One region of the Agarivorans albus genome, then DNA from elsewhere that is predicted to be linked to it. Evidence: predicted binding sites of a transcription regulator. Region 1 holds the regulator's gene; the other holds the start of a gene.
What was found. Region 1 encodes FNR, which switches genes on or off when oxygen is low (the NO sensors DNR and NnrR bind a similar motif). Its sites were predicted from a motif close to TTGATCTAGATCAA; they were not measured.
Positions count from the first base shown of each region.

Region 2: the regulator FNR is predicted to act here: its motif matches at 2,092-2,105, upstream of K5620_RS09415 (FeoA family protein).

Region 1 is NZ_AP023032.1:2,361,812-2,365,546, reverse strand. Features, by position in the region: gene ttcA (tRNA 2-thiocytidine(32) synthetase TtcA) at 1-388, opposite strand, end outside; gene uspE (universal stress protein UspE) at 469-1,401, opposite strand; gene fnr (fumarate/nitrate reduction transcriptional regulator Fnr) at 1,537-2,283, opposite strand; gene K5620_RS10850 (sulfite exporter TauE/SafE family protein) at 2,352-3,017, opposite strand; gene ccoS (cbb3-type cytochrome oxidase assembly protein CcoS) at 3,001-3,174, opposite strand; gene K5620_RS10840 (heavy metal translocating P-type ATPase) at 3,171-3,735, opposite strand, start outside.
Region 2 is NZ_AP023032.1:2,042,513-2,046,247, forward strand. Features, by position in the region: gene fadR (fatty acid metabolism transcriptional regulator FadR) at 1-397, shown strand, start outside; gene K5620_RS09400 (glutaredoxin family protein) at 447-806, opposite strand; gene K5620_RS09405 (TMEM165/GDT1 family protein) at 871-1,425, opposite strand; yybP-ykoY riboswitch at 1,438-1,604, opposite strand; gene K5620_RS09410 (translation initiation factor) at 1,648-1,980, opposite strand; gene K5620_RS09415 (FeoA family protein) at 2,182-2,409, shown strand; gene feoB (Fe(2+) transporter permease subunit FeoB) at 2,406-3,735, shown strand, end outside.

The DNA of each region.
Region 1 (3,735 bases):
ACAAAATGCCCCTACGCAAACGCGAACACAGTGAACAAGTTGTTTTCCCTTCTGGTATTTTGTCTTTAACTATCGAATAAGTGTCTTCTTCTACGATTTTGTATTCAATATCTAAGCCTTTTAGATATTCAGGCAAAATATGCTCTGGGAAACCCGGTTGTTTTTGATCTAGATTGACAGCAACTACATCAAAGTTTATCGGAGCATGGGCGCGTAGGTTTAATAGTATGTCTAGCATTGCATAACTGTCTTTACCACCGGATAAACAAACCATTATTTTGTCGCCATCTTCAATCATGTTGTAGTCGGCAATAGCTTGTCCAACATGACGTCGAATTCGCTTTTGTAGCTTGTTGTGGTTGTATTGTTGTTTTGCTGTAACTGACATAGTGTGTTCCCAATAAAAAAGCGGGGCTATTATATAACCCCGCTTTGCTTAAGCAATGTTTAACGTCAGTTTAGCTTTATCTATTTTTGAAAAGGACTGACAAAATTTTGCGGTTTAAGCGCCAATAAATCGCAGTCTAATTGGTCGATAACGTGTTCAGCGGTATTGCCAATAAGTGCAGCACTAAACCCGCTTCTACCTGAGGTACCCAAAATAACAATTTCTGCATCTATCTCGTTTGCTACTTCAGGGATTACATCGTCAGGTAAACCTTCCTCAAGGTGTGTGGTGACCACTTGCTCAAATTGTTCTTCAACAAATTTGTTAAGCGCGGTTTTATGAAACTCCATGACGTTCTTATTGTACTTAAGCGGATCAAAGTCTGGCAGCTCTATCGCAATATTTACCGGTGCTGCAGGATAGGCAGTTACCACATGTAAATTTGCGTCTAGCAACTTACTTAGGTCTTTTGCTTCGTTAGCGATTCGCTCGTTTAATTTGTGGTGCTCTTCATCTTCTGCTCCTGCGTGGATCGCAGCAACAATTTTACCCTCGGTTGGCCAGTCATGTTCTTTTACCATTAACACTGGAGTGGGGCATTTACGCAAAATATGCCAATCGTTCGGGGTAAAAATAATCGACTGTAAAGTAGGGTGCGGGTGTGTCGCTTTAACGACTAGGTCGTGACCAAAGTCGAGAACTTCTTCAATGACACTTTCGTATAAGCGATTGTTCCAAACTACTTTGGTTTCTATTTCTATCCCAGCAGTGTTTGTTGCAGCTATTACTTCATTTAGCCAAACATTACGTTCTTCTATCACTCCTGAACGCATAGCTTCGCGCTCTTCTCCAGATAACATGGATGTCATCTCGTAAGAAAAGTCGTAAATAGTAAGTAGAGCTTTGATTTTTGCTTTGTCTTCTTTCTGCGCAAGAAAAACAGCACGAGACAAGGCCGCCTGGGTGTCGTGAAGAGGGTCGATGACCACTAAAATATTACGATACTTAATCATAAAGCAGCTCCTAGAATCTTCTGGAATAGCTACTTAACTTTAGCTTAATTTGGTAGGAATAAATTAGATATAGTTAACACTGACCTAGATTTCTTTCGATAGATTGATGTAAATCAGGTCAGTGTTATTAGGTACTTAGCTTTGTTTAGTACCAGCTAGTTGGCGTAGTGCATCACGATCAGTGATTGAAATGTATTTACCTTTTACTGCAATCATATCTGCTTTTTGGAAACGACCAAGTAAACGGGAAATGGTTTCTACAGTTAGCCCTAAATAATTACCGATATCACCACGAGTCATAGTCAGACGAAATTCTCTTGGAGAAAAACCTCGCTCCGAAAAGCGTTGTGATAAACCGTAAATAAAGGCAGCTAAACGTTCTTCTGCATTCTTTTTGCTTAGTAGCAAAATCATTTCTTGGTCTGCAACAATTTCATTACTCATTAAGCGCATCATTTGACGGCGTAACTTAGGCATTGTGGCAGACAATTCATCCATGGTGTCGAAAGGAATTTCACATACCATTGATGTTTCAAGTGCCTGAGCAAAACTAGGGTGCTCTTGGCTGTTAATGGCATCAAAGCCAACTAGGTCGCCAGCTAAGTGAAAACCGGTGATCTGTTCATCACCTTGTTCAGTAATGGTGTAGGACTTAATTGTACCTGAGCGAATGGCGTATAAGCTTTTTAGCTTATCGCCTGCAGCAAATATTTCTTCGCCTTTCTGAATAGGCTTTTTACGCTCGATAATGCTATCTAAGCGATCTAGCTCGGTCTCATTAAGAGAGAAAGGGATACATAACTGGGCGATACTGCAATCTTGGCAGTGAATTTCACAACCACCAGTTTGGATTCTTTGACTAGCTTTTGGGTTAATGCTCATACTCAAACTATGCTATAGGAGTTCGAGGCAATTCTACTCTTTATGTAATAAATTTTCTAGATCTATTGCTACAACAATGTAACAACTTGGTAGATCCCTAAACTCAAAACACTCAGTCCAGAACAAACTTGTAATACGCGATTTGTCATTAGTTTAGTTAGTTGCTGGCCCAGTAATACGGCTAACAGCATCACACTAAACGTACCTAAACCAAAACTAAACATCACGCCCGCTCCGTTTAGCCAATGAGCCTGGCTAGCACTTAATACCAATGTTGAATAAACCAAACCGCAAGGTAGCCAACCCCATAACATGCCTAATGGTAAACTGGCTGCTGGGTGTTGCAGTGCCAACATCTTACTTGCTTTAGGCTGCACCTTTGACCACAAACCTTTGCCAAGTTGTTCCACTGGCGTGAGAATTGACCACCATCGAGTAAGGTGGATACCCAGTAAAATGAGCATTATCGCTGCGAACCATTGTAAAGCTACTAGCATATAAAACGATTGATGAACTTGGCTAATTGCTTGTATGGAACCAGCAACAATAGCGCCGGCAATAGAGTAGCTTAGGATCCGACCTAGGTTAAAACCGATACTTACTAAAAGTTTATTGGAAGAGTTATTAGCACGAGAACCTAGTATGCATGCGATGCCGCCACACATTGCTATGCAGTGTGTGGCGCCTAATAAGCCGGTGATAAAAGCTGCTACAAAATCAGTCTGTAGGATCATTGTCTTGTTTGGTTTTGTTCTTATCATCAAACAAAATGTTGATACCTTGGCGGTCTAAATCTTCAAATTGTTCGCTTTTAACAGCCCAGAAAAATATACCAATTCCTACACATACAAAGATCAGGGCGATGGGGATCAAGACAAATATAATACTCATTGCTTGTTTAACCTTAAGGAATTAGTGAGTACCGCTAAAGACGATAATGACATACCGATAGCAGCCATATAAGGAGTAACAATTCCAGCCACTGCTAAGGGCAATATTAAGGCATTATACCCTAAGGCCCATGCGAGGTTTTGAGCAATAATCTTTTTAGTCTTTTTGGCGAGATCCATGGCGGTGAGCAAAGTAGAAAGCTTGCTACCCAACAACACAGCGTCAGCACTTGATTTAGCGATGTCGGTGCCCAAACCCATAGCAACCGAAAGCGGTGCGGCGGCCAAAACTGGACCGTCGTTTACTCCATCACCAAGCATTAATAGGTGGGGGGAGTTTTGCGTTTTAGTTTTAACTACTTCGAGTTTTTGTTGGGGTAAAGCGCCGCTAGCAATGTCAGTGATATGTAACTGTTTTGCAACATATTCCACCTGCGCGGAGTCATCCCCAGTTAACATAGAAAGTGAAATATCTCGCGCCTTTAAACCCTGTGAAAAACTAACAGCGTCCTTTTTAATGGTATCTGAAAGATAAACCCTAGCAGCCAACTTATCTTCGACC
Region 2 (3,735 bases), 320 kb from region 1:
CATTAGTGTGATTTTTATTCGTGGTGCCCTAAAAAACAATCCCGAGAAAAGTCGCCAACTTATCGAGCAATACAAACAACTTGAGCAAACTGGCGAAGCTTATGCTGAGTTTGATTATCAAGTGTTACACGGCTTATCTTTTGCGTCGGGCAATCCTTTATACGCGCTTATTTTAAATGGCTTTAGAGGTATGTATCAAAGCGTTGGTAAATACTACTTTGACGACCCTCAAGCACGCACCTTAGTTGATAATTTCTATCAAGAGCTAATCACCTTGGCCGATAGCGGCGAACACGATAAAGCGCTGCAAGTAGTGCGTAGTTACGGTATTGCTACTAGTGAAGTGTGGAAGCGCCTGCGTGAAACCATGCCAAGTGATATTATGGAAGCAGACTAAGTTTTTGCAGCTAATAGTAAAAAGCTCCGCATTGCGGAGCTTTTTGGTTTTAGGCTACCTTGGCTTCTAGGTAGTTAATGATATCGTTAGACTCGTATAACCATTCTACTTGGTCGCCATCTTCAATGCGTAAACAAGGCACTTTTCTTGAACCGCCTTGGGCCACCAACTCTTCAAGATATTCTGGCTGCGCCTTAATATCGCGTAAGCCAATACTTATTCCATTACGTTTCATCGAGCGACGTACTTTTACGCAAAATGGGCAAGCCGGCAGCTGATAAAGGTGTAAACCTTGGGTTTTTTGATCAATGACAGCCTGCTCCTCAGCACTTCTTTTTACGCCCTTAGGCGAAAATACTGCGTTAAGTAACAATATAATGCGGCCTAAAATCCAACGAACTAGTTTCATTATTACAACCTTGCTAACAATTTGCGGCTGAGTTTAACACAATCAGTGCTCAGCAAAAGCCTTACTAAAACACCAATGTAGTAATGCCCAGCACCAAAAACAAAATAGCAGTAACACGATGAATTAGAGTCATAGGCAATTTCTCTACGCCAAGCTTACCCAGCAGCACTACTGGCACGTTGGCTAGGCACATTCCGATGGTAGTGCCGGTAATTACCATAAACATTGAGTCATACTTGGCTGCTAAAATCACAGTCGCAACCTGGGTTTTGTCACCAATCTCGGCAATAAAAAACAAGATGAGCGAGGCCAAAAAGGGGCCGTATTTGAGTAGCTTGTTATCGTCTTCATCTATTTTGTCTGGCACTAACACCCAAAGCGCCATGGCAATAAATGAGAAGCCAACTAACCAACGTAAAATCTCAGGGTTTAGCCATTGCTGCACTAACGAGCCAAACCAAGCAGCAGCTGCATGGTTAAGTAGAGTTGCAATAATAATACCGGCAATAATTGGCAGAGGTTTTTTGAATTTGCAGGCGAGCAGAAGAGCAAGCAGTTGAGTTTTATCGCCTATCTCGGCAATGGCTACGGCAGTAATTGAAGTGAATAAAGCTTCCATTGGATTTCTTGTATGAGGCGAGCGAATAAACCAATGCACACAACGCAGCTCACCTCTTTATGGCGTTAATGTGCATTTGGTCTTGCTAGGCCAATAAAGGCTGCATTTACCATAGTGATGAGCACTAAGTATGTTGATAAATGCCCCATACCTTATTGATATGGGCAGCTACTCCCCAAAAGCGCGCTGAATATACCCAAAAGCCCTACTAAAGGCAATGGTTTAGCCGCCGATGCGTTTAGTTTTGTAGTCTTTCTGCTTAAGCCAAACCTCTAGCTTGTCGCGTTGGTCACCTTGGATCTCGATAACGTAATCTTTTACGCTGCCACCTACGCCGCAATGTTTTTTCATATCTTTACATAAGGTTTTTAATTCTGCTTCGGCTAAACCAAAGCCAGTTAAGCAGGTAACCCCTTTGCCTTTTCTACCTTTAGTTTCTCTACGCAGCTTAATAGTACCGTCTGTTTCAGGCACTTGTTCAGCTTGCTGCTCTGGTTCAATGCGGCCTTGGTCTGTTGAGTAAACCAGTTGCGAAAGTTGGTCTTTGAATGACATCTTCAATCTACCTTATACCTAAGTTGTGCTGATGGTAGCGTATTTATTCAGGCGGTTTCAAAAAATAGCGATAAATATTTCTCACAAAAATACAAAGCTATCTATAAGCGTTTGATTTAGATCAACACGGAACAGTGATGTGTGTCGCACAATGAAATCAAATGAAAATCATTATTATTTAGACTTAGGTATGGAGGTTCCATGTCATTGGATGAAATAGCCACTGGTCAAAAGGCGCAAATATTGAGCTTAAATGGCTTACCGCGCACAATGCGCAAAAAGCTTATGTCGTTGGGTATTTTACCTAATACGACCTTAACCATTGTAAGGCGCGCTCCACTTGGGGATCCTATCCAAGTATCTGCACCTGGAATCAACCTTGCCCTAAGTAATGGCCAAGCAAAAGCGATTGAGGTGGATAGTCTATGAACAAACATATGATAGCCACCGTAGGTAATCCTAATAGCGGTAAAAGTACCTTGTTTAACGCTTTAACCGGCAGTAAACAAAAAGTAGGTAACTTTAGCGGGATAACTGTAGACAAAAAGTCTGGCTGGATCCGCCAAGCCGACTGGCAAGCAGAAGTTGTAGACTTACCCGGTGTGTACAACATTGACCCGCAGCTTGATAAAAGCTCATTAGATGAACGAATTGCTTGTGAGTTTTTGCAGTCTGAGCCACTAGACCTAGTAATTAATGTGATTGATGCCAGCGCTGTGGAGCGTAGCCTATATTTAAGCATTCAGCTTAAGGAGCTTGGCTTACCAGTGGTGTTGGTGCTAAATAAAATGGACACAGCTAAAGCTAAGCTACTTAATATTAAGGTGAAGCAGTTTAGCGAACAGTTTAATTTGCCTGTGGTGTGCTTGTCAGCCACCTCTAAAAAGCAAGTGAATGACTTTAAGCGCAACTTGCCAAAATTAATGGAGCAAGCCCAGCAAGCTCCCGCTTTAAGCTTGGAATACCCAACGGAAATTGAAGCCTTTACCACCGAGTGGCAGCAAAAGCTTGGCTTAAACAAAGGGCAAGTTCTGCGTTTAATTGAGCATGATCCATGGTTAACCGAGCAACTAGACCCTGATTTACAGCTAGAGGTGGGCCAAGCGCTGGGTCAATTTACAACAACTGACGTTGATTTAGAGCTCGCTGATAGCCGCTATAGCTTTATCTACCAACTTACCCAAAGCTGTATCAGTAAAAAAGGCCAGCTAAGCCGCGATTATTCCGAGCTACTGGACAAAGTATTGCTTAACCGTTGGGTTGGTATTCCGGCCTTTTTAGGTGTTATGTACTTAATGTTCATGTTTGCCATTAACGGTGGCGCGGTGTTTATCGATTTTTTCGATATTACAGCGGGTACTATTTTTGTTGATGGCGTGAGCGAACTGTTAGCCAGTGTTGGTGCGCCAGAATGGGCGAGCATTGTATTGGCTAGTGGTGTAGGGGTAGGCATACAAACCGTAGCAACCTTTATTCCTGTAATTGCTTGTTTGTATCTGTTTTTAGCCTTGTTAGAAAGCTCAGGTTACTTAGCGCGTGCAGCCTTCGTTGTAGACCGCGCTATGCAAGTTATCGGCTTACCTGGTAAAGCATTTGTGCCAATGCTAATGGGCTTTGGTTGTACCGTGCCGGCCATTATGGCTACTCGAGTACTAGAAAAACACCGTGAACGGGTGCTTACCTCAGCAATGAGCCCGTTTATGTCTTGTGGTGCACGTTTACCCGTATATGCCTTGTTTGTTGCAGCGTTTTTCC